Regions from separate parts of the Streptomyces sp. WAC04114 genome, predicted to be linked through region 1. Evidence: riboswitches for the same ligand, from Rfam matches in the RefSeq annotation. Region 1 holds a riboswitch; the other holds the start of a gene.
The links. A riboswitch is a leader RNA that binds a small molecule or an ion and turns the genes downstream of it on or off. The one in region 1 is predicted to bind glycine.

Region 2: another riboswitch for glycine. It lies ahead of gcvT (glycine cleavage system aminomethyltransferase GcvT); the one in region 1 lies ahead of gcvP (aminomethyl-transferring glycine dehydrogenase).

Annotation. Positions count from the first base shown of each region.
Region 1 is NZ_JAIGQA010000138.1:8,197-16,026, forward strand. Features, by position in the region: gene K4G64_RS28490 (bifunctional nuclease family protein) at 1-95, shown strand, start outside; gene K4G64_RS28495 (MerR family transcriptional regulator) at 391-1,074, shown strand; gene K4G64_RS28500 (DNA polymerase IV) at 1,242-2,702, shown strand; gene K4G64_RS28505 (PRC-barrel domain-containing protein) at 2,621-2,995, opposite strand; glycine riboswitch at 3,109-3,204, shown strand; gene gcvP (aminomethyl-transferring glycine dehydrogenase) at 3,380-6,265, shown strand; gene K4G64_RS28515 (molybdopterin-binding protein) at 6,342-6,761, opposite strand; gene K4G64_RS28520 (molybdopterin-binding protein) at 6,833-7,228, opposite strand; gene K4G64_RS28525 (DUF1707 domain-containing protein) at 7,356-7,830, shown strand, end outside.
Region 2 is NZ_JAIGQA010000018.1:23,155-30,984, forward strand. Features, by position in the region: gene K4G64_RS07970 (NAD(P)-binding domain-containing protein) at 1-45, shown strand, start outside; gene K4G64_RS07975 (glycoside hydrolase family 25 protein) at 47-604, opposite strand; gene K4G64_RS07980 (MFS transporter) at 747-2,156, opposite strand; gene K4G64_RS07985 (L-serine ammonia-lyase) at 2,258-3,625, opposite strand; gene glyA (serine hydroxymethyltransferase) at 3,736-4,998, opposite strand; gene gcvH (glycine cleavage system protein GcvH) at 5,008-5,385, opposite strand; gene gcvT (glycine cleavage system aminomethyltransferase GcvT) at 5,489-6,610, opposite strand; glycine riboswitch at 6,795-6,894, opposite strand; gene K4G64_RS08005 (AAA family ATPase) at 7,117-7,785, shown strand.

The sequences.
Region 1 (7,830 bases):
TCGCGATCCCGGACGAGCAGGAGGACGAGGTGGAGAAGTTCCGCGAGTTCCTCGACCAGATCTCTCCGGAGGACTTCGGCAGCAGCAGTCAGTGAGCTCCCGGGGGAGCGGCAGCGGTCGGAAGAGTCGTGTGGGCGGTCCGGCGGACGGTGTGGTCCGTGACGGGGCCGCCCGCCGTTCGTGTGAGGGGTGAAATGCCCGCATGTGCCGGAGGCGCGTGAGAGCGTCATACGGCTCGTGCCGGACGCATTCGGCTAGCCTTTCCCCGCGACGGGGCACGGGAAACCACTCTCAGGGTGATTATCACTCGGCGTGGCGAGTGTGGCGATCGTTGACGCACCCCTGGTGACTGCCTACCGTCGAGAAGGCAGGTCAAGGACGGAGGTCGGCGTGAGAAGCAGCGGCGACGGTACGGCTGGGGGCGGCCCCGAGCGCAGTCTCAGGGCGAGCGGTCCGTACCCTCCCCCCGGCTCACGGCCCTTCCCGGGCGGGGGATGCCCCCAGCCCGGTGGTGCGGCCGATCACGCTCCGCAGCGACCGACAGCGGTGCCGAGCAGCGGAGGGACGACGTCCATGGCGTCCGAGCAGATCGGCTATCGCGGCCCCACGGCCTGCGCGGCCGCCGGTATCACCTACCGGCAGTTGGACTACTGGGCGCGCACCGGGCTCGTCGAGCCGAGCGTGCGCCCCGCCTACGGGTCCGGGACGCAGCGGCTGTACAGCTTCCGGGACGTGGTGGTCCTGAAGATCGTCAAGCGGTTCCTCGACACCGGGGTGTCGCTGCAGAACATCCGCACGGCCGTCCAGCACCTCAGGGAACGCGGTTTCAGCGATCTGGAGCGCATGACGCTGATGAGCGACGGCGCGACGGTCTACGAGTGCACCTCGCCCGATGAGGTCCATGCCCTGCTCCAGGGCGGCCAGGGCGTGTTCGGGATCGCCGTGGGCGTGGTGTGGCGGGACGTCGAGAGCGCCCTGTCCCAGCTGCACGGTGAGCGTGTCGACACCGGCGAGACCCTGGTGGGGCCCAATCCGGCGGACGAGCTGGCGCGCCGGCGGAACCGGGCCGTCTGAGCCGTCGAGCGACGCGGGATGTACGCGGTCGCAGGAGGCGGGACGTTTCCGCGCCCGGGCGTAGGCGGTTTCCGGTGGGGTGCCAGGGGGTGCCGCAGCGGTTTCCGGTGGGGCATCGGGGGCTGCCGCGCGGGGCGTTGTCAGTGGCGTAGGGCAGCATCGGAGTTGTGAGAACCGCGCCCACGATCCTGCATCTCGACATGGATGCCTTCTTCGCTTCGGTGGAGCAGGCGTCCAAGCCGAGTCTGCGTGGGAAGGCCGTGGTCGTGGGCGGGCTCGGGCCTCGTGGGGTGGTGGCGACCGCGTCGTACGAGGCGAGGGTCTTCGGGGTGCATTCGGCGATGCCCATGGGGCAGGCCCGGCGCCTCGCGCCCAATGCCGCGTATCTCGTGCCGCGCTTCACTCTCTACAAGTCGATCAGCGAGCGGGTGATGGAGCTGCTGCGCGCGCTGTCGCCTCTGGTGGAGCCGCTGAGTCTGGACGAGGCGTTCGTGGACCTGGAGGCCGGGGGAGTGGCCTGGGACGAGTCGTCGGCGCGGCTGGCCGGGGTCAAGCTGCGCGCGGACATACGGGCTGTCACGGGGCTCACGGGATCGGTGGGGCTCGCCGCCTCCAAGATGCTCGCGAAGATCGCCTCGGAGGAGGCCAAGCCCGACGGACTGGTGGTGATCGAGCCGGGGACCGAGCGGGCGATGCTCGGGCCGATGTCGGTGCGGACGCTGCCCGGGGTGGGGCCGGCGACGGGGGACCATCTGAGGCGGGCCGGGATCACCACGGTCGAGGAGATCGTCGAAGCGGGCGAGGACGAGCTGGTCCGGCTGCTGGGGAAGGCGCACGGGCACGGTCTGTACGCCATGGCCCTGGCGCGTGACGACCGGCCGGTGGTGGCGGAGCGCGAGACGAAATCGGTGTCGGTCGAGGACACCTACGACGTGGACATCCATGACCGGACGCGGGTCGGGCTGGAGGTGCAGCGGCTCGCCGAGCGGTGTGTGCGCAGGCTGCGCGGGGCCGGGCTGTCGGGGCGGACGATCGTGCTGAAGGTGCGGCGGTACGACTTCTCGACGCTCACCCGGTCCGAGACGCTGCGCGGGCCCACGGATGATCCCGCGGTGATCCGCGAGGCGGCGGCCAGGCTGCTGGACTCGGTCGACACGACTGGTGGGGTGCGGCTCCTCGGGGTGGGGGTCAGCGGGCTCGCCGACTACACGCAGGAGGACCTGTTCGCCCAGGCGGCGGGGGAGCGGGCGGTCGCCGAGGGCCCGGTCGAGGAACACGCCGTGGCGGCGGCCGAGGAGCAGCCGTCGCTCGCCGAGCGGCGGTGGCCCGCCGGGCACGACGTGAGGCATGCCGCGTTCGGGCACGGATGGGTGCAGGGCAGCGGCCTCGGGCGGGTCACCGTACGGTTCGAGACGCCCGACTCGGAGCCCGGGCGGGTGCGGACGTTCCGGGTCGACGATCCGGACCTCGAGGCGGCGGATCCGTTGCCGTTGGTGTTACAGGGGCCAGGTCCAGATGGGGGAGGCGGCGGGCCCGGGGAGGAGACTCACGCCGTCTCGTCGGTGCCCGCGAGCTTGCCGAAGTCGTGGTCCGGCAGCGGGGGCGGGGCGGCGACGTCGAGACCGTAGTGGTGGTAGAGCTGCAGTTCCTGCTCGGGGGAGAGGTGGCGGCCGACGCCGAAGTCGGGGGCGTCCTTGATCAGGGCGCGTTCGAAGGGGACGTGGAGGGCGCCCTCGATCAGTTCGCTGGGCTCCAGGGGGACGAAGGCGTCCCTGCTGAACAGGCCGGTCCGTATGGCCGCCCACTCCGGTTCGCCGGTGGCGTCGTCGAGATAGACCTCGTCGATCGTGCCGATCCTGGTCCCGTTGCGGTCGAACGCCTTGCGGCCGATCAGGTTGCGCGGATCGATGTCGGTTCGCACGGGCCCTCCATATGGTCGCACCTCATCCGTAAACACTACAAAACGGTACAAGCGGGGATGCGGCCACTCGAAGGTTCGTGCGTTGACCTCGCTGGTACGCTGGCAGCGGCTGTTGACCCCGCGCGGGAGAGTCCTCCAGACATCATCGGAGGCGCCGAAGGAGCAAATCCTCCCCGGAATCTCTCAGGCTCACGTACCGCACGGACGAGGTCACTCTGGAAAGCAGGGCGGGTGTCGACGGCTTCCGCTCTCACCGACGGTGAAAGCCGGAGGCCTTCGGGCGATCCGGTGAAGCTCTCAGGTTGAGATGACAGAGGGGGAGGCCGTCCGGGTACCCGTGCCGTGGTGCCCCTCGCAGGTCGTGTCGACCAGGAGGCCTCCGTAATGACCGCCCACCGCATTCCGCTCTCCGAGCTCGAAGAGGCAGTCCCCTTCGAGCAGCGCCACATCGGCCCCGACCACGAGGCCTGCGCCAAGATGCTCGCCCAGGTCGGCTACGGCTCCCTCGACGAGCTCACGGCCGCCGCGGTACCCGCCGTGATCAAGAGCGCCGAGGCATTGGACCTCCCGGGCGCCCGCAGCGAGGCCGAGGTGATCGCCGAGCTGCGCTCCCTCGCCGACCGCAACCAGGTCCTCGGTTCCATGATCGGGCTCGGCTACTACGGCACCTTCACGCCGCCGGTCATCATGCGCAACGTCATGGAGAACCCGTCGTGGTACACGGCCTACACGCCGTACCAGCCGGAGATCTCGCAGGGCCGGCTGGAGGCGCTGCTGAACTTCCAGACGGTGGTCGCGGACCTGACCGGGCTGCCGACCTCCGGCGCCTCCCTGCTCGACGAGGGCACCGCGGCCGCCGAGGCCATGGCGCTGTCGCGGCGCCTGGGCAAGAACAAGAAGGGCCTGTTCCTGGTCGACGCGGACACGCTGCCGCAGACCATCGCCGTGATCCAGACGCGCGCCGAGCCGACCGGCGTCGAGATCGTCGTCGCCGACCTCAGCGAGGGCATCCCCGCCGAGATCGCCGAGCGCGAGATCAACGGCGTGCTGCTCCAGTACCCGGGTGCCTCCGGTGCCGTGCGGGACCTCAAGCCGGTCATCGACCGGGCGCACGAGCTCGGGGCGCTGGTCACCGTCGCCGCCGATCTGCTGGCGCTGATGCTGCTGAAGTCGCCTGGTGAGCTCGGGGCGGACATCGCCGTCGGCACGACGCAGCGCTTCGGCGTCCCGATGGGCTTCGGCGGCCCGCACGCCGGCTACATGGCGGTCCAGGACAAGATGGCGCGCAGCCTGCCGGGGCGGCTCGTCGGCGTGTCCGTGGACGCCGACGGCAACAAGGCCTACCGGCTGGCGCTGCAGACGCGCGAGCAGCACATCCGCCGTGAGAAGGCGACCAGCAACATCTGCACCGCGCAGGTGCTGCTCGCCGTCATGGCCGGCATGTACGCCGTCTACCACGGCCCGGAGGGCCTGAAGGGCATCGCCCGTCGCACCCACCGGTACGCCACGGTCCTGGCCGCCGGGCTCGCGAGCGGCGGCGTCGAGGTCGTGCACGGAGCCTACTTCGACACCCTGACCGTGCGGGTCGAGGGCCGGGCCGCCGAGGTCGTGGCCGCCGCCCGGGACAACGGGGTCAATCTGCGGCTCGTCGACGCCGACCACGTCTCGATCGCCTGTGACGAGACCACCACGCGCGCCCAGCTGCGCGCCGTGTGGGCCGCCTTCGGTGTCGAAGGCGTCGTCGAGGCGCTGGACGCGGCCACCGGGGACGGACTCCCGGCCGCGCTGCTGCGGACCGACGACTACCTGACGCACCCCGTCTTCCACCAGCACCGCTCCGAGACCGCCATGCTGCGCTACCTGCGCAAGCTGGCCGACCGCGACTACGCGCTCGACCGGGGCATGATCCCGCTGGGCTCCTGCACCATGAAGCTCAACGCGACCACCGAGATGGAGCCGGTCACCTGGCCCGAGTTCGGTCAGTTGCACCCCTTCGCGCCCGCCGAGCAGGCCGGGGGCTACCTCACGCTCATCCACGAGCTGGAGGACCGGCTCGCCGAGGTCACCGGCTACGACAAGGTCTCCCTCCAGCCGAACGCCGGGTCGCAGGGCGAGCTGGCCGGTCTGCTCGCCGTCCGCGGGTACCACCGGGCCAACGGGGACGAGCAGCGCACCGTCTGCCTGATCCCGTCGTCCGCGCACGGCACCAACGCCGCCAGCGCCGTGATGGCCGGCATGAAGGTCGTCGTCGTCAAGACCGCCGAGGACGGCGAGATCGACGTCGAGGATCTGCGGGCCAAGATCGAGCAGTACGGCGACCAGCTGGCCGTGCTCATGATCACGTACCCGTCCACGCACGGTGTGTTCGAGGAGCACGTCGCCGACATCTGCGCGCAGGTACACGAGGCGGGCGGGCAGGTCTACGTCGACGGTGCCAACCTCAACGCGCTCGTCGGGCTCGCCAAGCCGGGGCACTTCGGTGGCGACGTCTCGCACCTGAACCTGCACAAGACCTTCTGCATCCCGCACGGCGGCGGCGGTCCCGGCGTCGGCCCGGTCGCGGTGCGCGAGCACCTCGCGCCCTACCTGCCGAACCACCCGCTGCAGCCCGAGGCCGGCCCGGAGACGGGCGTCGGGCCCATCTCGGCGGCCCCCTGGGGCTCCGCCGGCATCCTGCCCATCTCGTGGGCGTACGTCCGGCTGATGGGCGGCGAGGGGCTGAAGCGGGCCACGCAGGTGGCCGTGCTCAGCGCCAACTACATCGCCAAGCGTCTGGAGCCGCACTACCCGGTGCTCTACACCGGCCCCGGCGGTCTCGTCGCGCACGAGTGCATCATCGACCTGCGGCCCCTCACCAAGGCGACCGGCGTGAGCGTCGACGACGTCGCCAAGCGGCTGATCGACTACGGCTTCCACGCGCCGACCATGTCGTTCCCGGTCGCCGGGACGCTGATGATCGAGCCGACCGAGTCGGAGGACCTGGCGGAGCTCGACCGCTTCTGCGAGGCGATGATCGCCATCCGCGCGGAGATCGAGAAGGTCGGCTCCGGCGAGTGGCCCGCGGAGGACAACCCGCTGCGCGGCGCCCCGCACACCGCCGGCGCGCTCGCCGGGGCGTGGGAGCACGCCTACAGCCGTGAGGAGGCCGTCTTCCCGGCCGGGGTGTCGACCGCCGACAAGTACTGGCCGCCGGTGCGCCGCATCGACCAGGCCTTCGGCGACCGGAACCTCGTCTGCTCCTGCCCGCCGCTGGACGCGTACGAGGACTGACGGACGGGCCGAACGGCCGGCTGGTCACAGGGAGGGGCTCCGCGGTGCGGGGCCCCTCCCGTCGTTCACCGGCGCGTCACGCGGTGGTGAGTGATACCTCGGTCGCCTTGATCAGCGCGACGACGGGGGTCCCGGGCGTGAGGGCCAGGTCCTCCGCCGCGTCCCGGGTGATCGCCGCGGTCAGTTCACCGCCCTCCACCGTGACGCGGACCGATGCCATGGCCTCACCGGCGGTGAGGCCGGTGATCCTGCCGGGGAGCTGGTTGCGGATCGACAGGCCCTCGATGGGCGCGGTCGCGAGGGAGACCTCCGTCGACTTCATCAGGGCGCACACGGGGGTGCCCGGGGTGAGACGGAGGTCCTGCGCGGCTTCGCGGGTGATCGCCGCGGTGAGGTCCTGGCCGCCGGCGAGGCGGACCCTGACCGTCGCCATGGCCTCGCCGGGGGTGACGGCGGTGACGGTGCCGGGGAGCTGGTTGCGGATGCTCAGGCTCATGGGTGCACGGTAGCCCGGTGGGGAGTGTTGGGCCTGGTATGTGCCTGTTTGTCTCCTCCTCTCCCCAGGCCTCAGACGCGGTCGATGTGGACGTTCGTCGACTTCACGCGGGCCGTCGCTTCCATGCCGACCTCCAGGCCCAGTTCCTCCACCGCCTCGCGGGTGAGCAGGGAGACGAGCCGGTGCGGGCCGGCCTGGATCTCCACCTGGGCGGCGACGTCACCGAGCTTGATCGCGGTGACGATGCCGGGGAAGGCGTTGCGGGCCGAGGTGTACGGGGTGTCCTCCTCGGCGGCGCCGGATCGGGCGAGTTCGACCGAGAAGGCGGCCAGGTCCCGCCCGTCGACGAGCCGTCGCCCGGCCTCGTCGCGGTGGGTCGTGATGCGGCCCGCGTCTGCCCAGCGGCGGGCGGTGTCCGGGCTCACGCCGAGCAGCCGTGCTGCCTGGCCGATCGTGTAGGACTGCATGCCGGTCACGATAGGGGCGGGGCGAGGGAACGGTGGATGCGGGGCTGGCCGTTGGGTATAACGCGATATGGCGTTAGTGGTCGAATGGGCGTGCCCGGTGGCGTGCCCGGGAATCGGGGGTGGAGTGATGGCGGCCGAGATCGCGCGGGCTGGTGGATCGCCCGAGGTGAGGGCGTCGCACGCGGACCGCGACCGGGCCGTGGACGTGCTGCGCGTCGCCGCGGGTGACGGACGGCTCACCCTGGAGGAGCTCGAGGAGCGGCTGGAGACGGCGCTGTCCGCCCGCACGGTGGGTGAGCTCGCCGTGCTGACAGCGGATCTGCCCGCGGTGGCCGGGCAGGCGTCCGGGGAAGCCGAGGACGTCGTCCGGATCCGGCAGGAGGGGGCCTCGACGCGTCGGGGTGACGGCTGGGTGGTGCCGAGGCGGCTGGAGATCCGGTCGGCGTGGGGTGAGGTGACTCTCGACTTCACCGACGCGGTGATCACCCACGACACCCTGGACGTCGACCTCGATCTGCGGGCAGGCGCCCTGAAGCTGCTGACCCGGCCGGGTGTCGTGGTCGACACCGGCGGCCTGGTGCTGAACTACTCCGAGATCAAGG
Region 2 (7,830 bases), on a different contig from region 1:
CTGGCCGAGGCGTCCCCGGAGCGCACCCCGGATTTCCGCGGCTAGCTCAGGCGCCCTCCGCCCACCTCCGCAGCGCCGTCTCGCTCTCGAAGTCGGCCACGTTCTTGTCCAGCGGGTCGTCGGTGTACTGGTGGAAGCGCCACTTGGCCTTGATGCGGGGCTTGCCCGCCGAGACGTAGTCGGCGATCCACAGGCCGTCGCCCGCATAGGACGTCGTGTCGATGTCGAGCCAGAAGTGACGGTTGCAGTAGAGCACCACCCGACTGTCCGGCCGGAGGTCCTTCAGCTTCCTGATGAACCGGTCCTTCTCCGCGTTGCTCGCGTGTGTCCCCTCGCTGGTGTTCTCCCAGTCGACGGCGAGGATGTCTCCCGGCCGGTCGGGGGCCTTGCTCACGAAGTACTCGGCCTGGGCCGTGAGGTTGCCGGGCCACAGGAAGTGGTAGAAGCCGACGACCAGCCCGGCGTCCCGGGCTCGTCCGGTCTGGGCGGCGAGTTTCGGATTGACGTAGGAGCGGCCTTCCGTCGCCTTGACGAAGACGAAGGAGAGGCCGTCCGTACCGTAGGAGGAGGACTGGTAGGCGCTCACGTCGATGCCGCGCAGCATGGGGGCTCCCTGTGGTGCGGGTGGGGCTGAAGTTCCCTCGGGTCAGGGGTTGTTGTTATGCCCCGAAGGAACGGCCGTACGCCGGGTGCGAGGAGGCTCGCGGCCCGGCGGTGGTGAGCGCCGGTCGGTTTGACGGCCGGTTTCAGGGGGTGGGGGAGCCGGCCGGGGCGCGGAGCGGATCGTCGGCGGTGGCGTCCCGGTCGTCCAGGGAGACGTCCTTGGTCTCCTTGCCGAGCAGGAGCGCGATCAGCGTCAGCACCGCCATCGCCGAGAGGTACACACCGACCAGCCACGGTGAGCCGTCCCCGGTCTCCCACAGCGCCACGGCGATGAACGGTGCGACCGCCGCCCCGAGGATCGAGCTGACGTTGTACGAGATGCCGGAGCCGGTGTAGCGCACGCTGGTGGGGAAGAGCTCCGGCAGCAGCGCGCCCATGGGGCCGAAGGTCATGCCCATCAGGGTGAAGCCGAGCACCAGCCAGAGCACCACGCCGAGCGTGCCCAGCTCGATCAGCGGCACCCAGACCAGCCCGAAGACCACGATCCCGGCGGTGATCCAGAGCAGGGTGGCGCGCCGCCCGTACCGGTCCGCGAGCGGGCCGGAGACCAGGGTGAACGCGGCGAAGAACAGCACGCCGAAGATCATCATGAGCACGAACGTCGTGTAGCCATAGCCCAGTCCGGGCACGGCGGCGTCCTTCGCGGCGCGTCCGTAGCTGAGCGAGAACGTGGTCATCAGGTAGAAGAGCACGTAGGTCGCCAGCATGATGAAGGTGCCCAGGACCAACTGCTTCCCGTGGCTGCGCACCACCGTGGCGAGCGGCAGCCGCCGCACCCCGCCCGACTCGCGGGTCCGGGCGAAGACCGCCGACTCGACGAGCCGGGAGCGCACCCACAGGCCGATCGCGACCATCACGGCGGAGAACAGGAACGGCACCCGCCAGCCCCAGCTGACGAAGGCATCCGAGGGCTGCGAGGGGTCGGCGCCGGCCGCGGACGGCAGGAGCGCACCCATGGCCAGGAACAGACCGTTGCCGATGATGAAGCCGAGCGGGGCGCCCAGTTGCGGGAAGGTGCCGTACAGGGCGCGCTTGCCGCTGGGGGCGTTCTCGGTCGCGACCAGGGCGGCACCGCTCCACTCGCCGCCGAGCGCGAAGCCCTGGGCGAGCCGCATCAGCACGAGCAGCGCGGTGGCCACCCAGCCGGCCTGGGCGTAGGTGGGCAGGACGCCGATGAGGAACGTGGCGATGCCCATGGTCAGGAGCGAGACGACGAGCGTCTTCTTGCGGCCGAGCCGGTCACCGAGGTGCCCGAAGACGACGGCGCCGATCGGGCGGGCGACCATCGCGGCACCGAACACCGCGAAGGACGACAGCAGCGCGGTGGTCGGGTCGCTGCTCGGGAAGAACAGCTGGGGGAAGACGAGCACCGCGGCGGTCGCGTAGATGTAGAAGTCGTAGAACTCGATCGTCGTGCCGATGAGGCTGGCGACGAGGACGCGGGACCTCGGGTTGACGGGCGTGGGGGCTGAACCGGTGGCTGGTGCGGGCATCGTTCGGTCTTTCACGTGTGAAACATGGGTCCTACAACGATGTCAGCCATCTTGATTTCCGGTATTGCCATCTCGCATGGCAAGACGCCCGCCGCCCGGGCTCAGCACTCGATGATGTTCACCGCCAGCCCGCCCCGGGCCGTCTCCTTGTACTTGACCGACATGTCCGCGCCGGTGTCCTTCATCGTCTTGATGACCTTGTCCAGGGACACCTTGTGGGAGCCGTCGCCGCGCATCGCCATGCGGGCGGCCGTGACGGCCTTGACCGCGGCCATGCCGTTGCGCTCGATGCAGGGGATCTGAACCAGGCCGCCGACCGGGTCACAGGTGAGGCCGAGGTTGTGCTCCATGCCGATCTCGGCGGCGTTCTCGACCTGCTCGGGCGAGCCGCCGAGGACCTCGGCCAGGGCGCCCGCGGCCATGGAGCAGGCGGAGCCGACCTCGCCCTGGCAGCCGACCTCGGCGCCGGAGATGGAGGCGTTCTCCTTGAAGAGCATGCCGATCGCGCCCGCGGCGAGCAGGAAGCGGACCACGCCCTCCTCGTCGGCCCCCGGCACGAAGTTGACGTAGTAGTGCAGGACCGCCGGGATGATGCCGGCGGCGCCATTGGTGGGGGCGGTGACGACCCGGCCGCCGGCGGCGTTCTCCTCGTTGACCGCCATGGCGTAGAGGGTGATCCACTCCATGGCGAGGGCCAGCGGGTCGCCCTCGGAGCGCAGCTTGCGCGCGGTGTTCGCGGCCCGGCGGCGCACCTTGAGGCCGCCCGGCAGGATGCCCTCCTGGGACAGTCCGCGCGCCACGCAGTCCCGCATCACCTGCCAGATCTCCAGCAGGCCTTCGCGGATCTCCTCCTCGGTGCGCCAGGCCCGCTCGTTCTCCAGCATCAGCGCGGAGATGGACAGACCCGTCTCCTCGGTCAGGCGCAGCAGCTCGTCGCCGGTGCGGAAGGGGTACTTCAGCACGGTGTCGTCGAGCTTGATGCGGTCCGCCCCGACCGCGTCCTCGTCGACGACGAAGCCGCCGCCGACGGAGTAGTACGTCTTCGTCAGCAGCTCCGCGCCCGAGGCGTCGTACGCCCACAGGGTCATGCCGTTGGCGTGGTACGGCAGGGCCTTGCGGCGGTGCAGAACCATGTCGTCGTCGAAGGAGAACGCGATCTCGTGCTCGCCGAGCAGGTTCAGGCGGCCGCCGGTCTTGATCGCCTCCACCCGCTCGTCCGCGCTCGACACGTCGACCGTGCGCGGCGAGTCGCCCTCCAGGCCGAGCAGCACCGCCTTGGGGGTGCCGTGGCCGTGGCCGGTCGCGCCCAGCGAGCCGTACAGCTCCGCGCGGACCTGTGCGGTCGGGGCCAGCAGCTCCTCGTTGCGCAGCCGCCGGGCGAACATGCGGGCCGCCCGCATCGGACCGACGGTGTGGGAACTGGACGGGCCGATGCCGATCGAGAACAGGTCGAAGACCGAGATGGCCACGGGGGAACTCCTGACTACATGGGTGGTGCAGAGGGGGTGGGCGCCGCGACCGCTTGTGGCGGGCGCGGCGCCCGAAAGGTTTCTTCGCGGCCGTCGCCGGCCGCGAAGCGTTACGTGTTCAGACCCGGGTACAGCGGGTGCTTGTCGGCCAGGGCCTTCACCCGGGCCTTGAGGGCCTCCGCGTCGTAGGACGGCTTCAGCGCCTCGGCGATGACGTCCGCGACCTCCGCGAAGTCCTCGGCGGCGAAGCCCCGGGTCGCCAGCGCCGGCGTGCCGATCCGCAGACCGGACGTCACCATCGGCGGACGCGGGTCGTTCGGGATCGCGTTCCGGTTGACCGTGATGCCCACCTCGTGGAGGCGGTCCTCGGCCTGCTGACCGTCCAGCTCCGAGTGGCGCAGGTCGACCAGGACCAGGTGCACGTCCGTGCCGCCGGACAGGACGTCCACGCCCACGGCCCGGACGTCGTCCTTCACCAGACGCTCGGCCAGGATGCGGGCACCGTCCAGCGTACGGCGCTGGCGCTCCTTGAAGTCCTCCGAGGCGGCGACCTTGAAGGAGACCGCCTTGGCCGCGATCACGTGCTCCAGCGGGCCGCCCTGCTGACCGGGGAAGACGGCGGAGTTGATCTTCTTGGCCAGTTCGGCCGTGGAGAGGATCACACCGCCGCGCGGGCCGCCGAGGGTCTTGTGGGTCGTGGTGGTGACCACGTGCGCGTGCGGCACCGGGTTCGGGTGCAGCCCGGCCGCGACCAGCCCGGCGAAGTGGGCCATGTCGACCATCAGGTACGCGCCGACCTCGTCCGCGATCCGGCGGAACGCGGCGAAGTCCAGCTGCCGCGGGTAGGCCGACCAGCCGGCGACGATCAGCTTCGGCTTGGACTCCTTGGCCAGCCGCTCGACCTCGGCCATGTCCACCCGGCCGTCGTCGCCCACGTGGTAGGCGACGACGTCGTAGAGCTTGCCGGAGAAGTTGATCTTCATGCCGTGGGTCAGGTGCCCGCCGTGCGCGAGGTTCAGCCCCATGATGGTGTCGCCCGGCTTGAGCAGCGCGAACATCGCGGCGGCGTTGGCCTGGGCGCCCGAGTGCGGCTGGACGTTGGCGTGCTCGGCGCCGAACAGCTCCTTGACGCGGTCGATCGCGATCTGCTCGACCACGTCGACGTGCTCGCAGCCGCCGTAGTAGCGGCGGCCGGGGTAGCCCTCGGCGTACTTGTTGGTGAGGACCGAGCCCTGCGCCTCCATGACCGCGACCGGAGCGAAGTTCTCCGAGGCGATCATCTCCAGCGTGGACTGCTGACGGTGCAGCTCGGCGTCGACCGCGGCGGCGACCGCCGGGTCGAGCTCGTGCAGGGGTGTGTTCAGGACGGACATACGACTCCCTCAGCCCGCGGAGAACGCGGTGTACTCGTCGGCGGAGAGCAGGTCGCCCGGCTCGTCCGTGACCCGCACCTTGAACAGCCAGCCGCCCTCGAAGGGGGCCGAGTTCACCAGCGACGGGTCGTTCACGACGTCCTCGTTGACCTCGGTGATCTCACCGGAGACCGGGGAGTACAGGTCGGACACCGACTTGGTCGACTCCAGCTCGCCGCAGGTCTCGCCGGCGGACACCGAGTCGCCCACCTCGGGAAGCTGGACGAACACGACGTCACCGAGCGCGTTGGCCGCGTGCTCCGTGATGCCGACCGTCGAGACGCCGTCCTCGGCGGCCGACAGCCACTCGTGCTCCTTGCTGTAGCGCAGCTCTTTGGGGTTGCTCATGGCCTGGATTCTCCTGTACGCGCGGGAGTGCTGTGGAAAGGGGGACTGCTGGTGAGCTGGGACGACGGGCACGGGGTCGCTGCCGCGGCCCTTCGGCCAGTGTCTACTTCTGGCGCTTGTAGAACGGCAGCGCCACGACCTCGTACGGCTCGTGACTGCCCCGGATGTCCACACCGACACCGGCCGTGCCCGGCGTGGAGTACATGGCGTCGACGTAGGCCATCGCGATCGGCTTGCCCAGCGTGGGGGAGGGGGCCCCGGAGGTGACCTCGCCGATCACCTTGCCCTCGGCGACGACCGCGTACCCGGCGCGCGGGACCCGGCGGCCCTCGGCGATCAGGCCGACCAGCACGCGCGGCGGCTCGTGATTCGCGTTCTCCGCGGCCTCGCGCAGGGCCTCACGCCCCACGAAGTCGCCCTCCTTCTCGAACTTCACCACCCGGCCGAGCCCGGCGTCGAAGGGCGTGAGGGAGGTCGTCAGCTCGTGCCCGTACAGCGGCATGCCCGCCTCCAGGCGCAGCGTGTCGCGGCAGGACAGCCCGCACGGGACGAGGCCGACGCCCTCGCCGGCCTTGGTCAGGGCCTGCCACAGCTCGACCGCGTGCTCCGGCTTCACGAACAGCTCGAAGCCGTCCTCGCCGGTGTAGCCGGTCCGGGCGATCAGGGCCGGGACGCCCGCGACCGTGCCGGGCAGCCCGGCGTAGTACTTCAGGCCGTCGAGGTCGGCGTCGGTCAGGGACTTCAGGATCCCCGGCGACTGCGGCCCCTGGACGGCGAGCAGCGCGTAGGCGTCCCGGTCGTCGCGCACCTCGGCGTCGAAGCCGGCGGCGCGCTCGGTCAGCGCGTCCAGCACCACCTGGGCGTTGGAGGCGTTCGCGACGACCATGTACTCGCTCTCGCCGAGGCGGTAGACGATCAGGTCGTCCAGGATGCCGCCGTCGGCCCGGCAGATCATGGTGTAGCGGGCCCGGCCCGGCTTCACGCCCCCGATGTTGCCCACCAGGGCGAAGTCCAGCAGCGCGGCGGCCTGCGGTCCGGTGACGGTGATCTCGCCCATGTGGGAGAGGTCGAAGAGGCCGGCCTTCGTGCGCACGGCGATGTGCTCGTCGCGCTCGGAGCCGTAGCGCAGGGGCATGTCCCAGCCGGCGAAGTCGGTCATCGTCGCGCCGAGCGAACGATGCAGGGCATCGAGCGCGGTGTGACGGAGTTCTCCTGTACTGCTCACGGTCGGTCGTCTCCCAAGGCAAATGGGGGTCCCTCCCGCGCGAGCGAAGCCGAGCGTGGGGGAGGGCGAGGTCGTTCCTCCCCATCTGTCATCGGAACCTGAGAGGTTCGCCATGACCACACGGGACACGGCTTGCACCTTGGGTGGAGCCACCGGTGGCCGGTGACTCGCTTTTCAGATGTGCCTCGCCCGCGCGGTAACGGGGCCTGAGAGATTCAAGGGAGGGACTTGCTCCTTCGGCGCCCCAGCTCTTGCGGTGCTGGGGACTCTCCCGCGCGGATTCAAACGGCCGGTATGCAGTTGGCGCGCACATCATTGCACGCATCCTTCCGGCGCGGCAGGGGGACCTTTCACAGGGAGTGCACGAGTCCCGCGCGCCGGACACAGCGACCTGTAGCAGCCCTGTTGCAGGACGAGAACGTAAATGAGAGGCCTGCCGCATTACCTTCTCTTTACACTCGGCGGGGATGGGACTCCGTACCTGGCCCCAGGGGAGGACGATCACGGTGAACAGGACCACCGCGTACGCGACGACGGGCATCGCGCCGCCCGAGCAGCCGGCCGCAGCTCCGGTCCGGGCGGTCCGCGCCCCGGCGCCGGCGCCGGTCGTCCGCGACCTGCGCGACCGCCCCGGGGGCGGCCCGCACGCGCTGCTGTTCGGCCCCCGCGACCTCGTCGTGGTCACGGGCCTGCCCGGCAGCGGCAAGTCGACGCTGATGCGGCGCACCGTGCCGGGCCGGCGCATCGACTCCCAGGACACCCGCGACCGCTGGGAGCGCCGCATGCCGCGCGCCCTGCCGTACGCGCTCTACCGCCCCCTCGTCCGCCTCTCCCACTACGCCGGGCTGCGCCGCGCCCTGCGCACCGGGGACGGCGTCGTCGTGCACGACTGCGGCACCCAGGCCTGGGTCCGCCGCTGGCTCGCCCGCGAGGCCCGCCGCCGGGGCGGCACGCTCCACCTGCTCCTCCTCGACGTCACCCCCGAGCAGGCCCTGGCCGGTCAGCGCGACCGCGGCCGCGGCGTCTCGCGCTACGCGTTCCTGCGCCACCGCGCGGCGAGCAACCGCCTCCTTCGCGCGGTCGAGCGCGGCGACCTCCCCACCGGCTGCGGCTCGGCCGTCCTCGCCGACCGGGACACGGCGAACGCCCTGCACAGAATCGGCTTCACGGGCTGAGCCCGCGCCGTCCCGCGCAGTCCCGGTTCCCGATGCCCCCGGGCG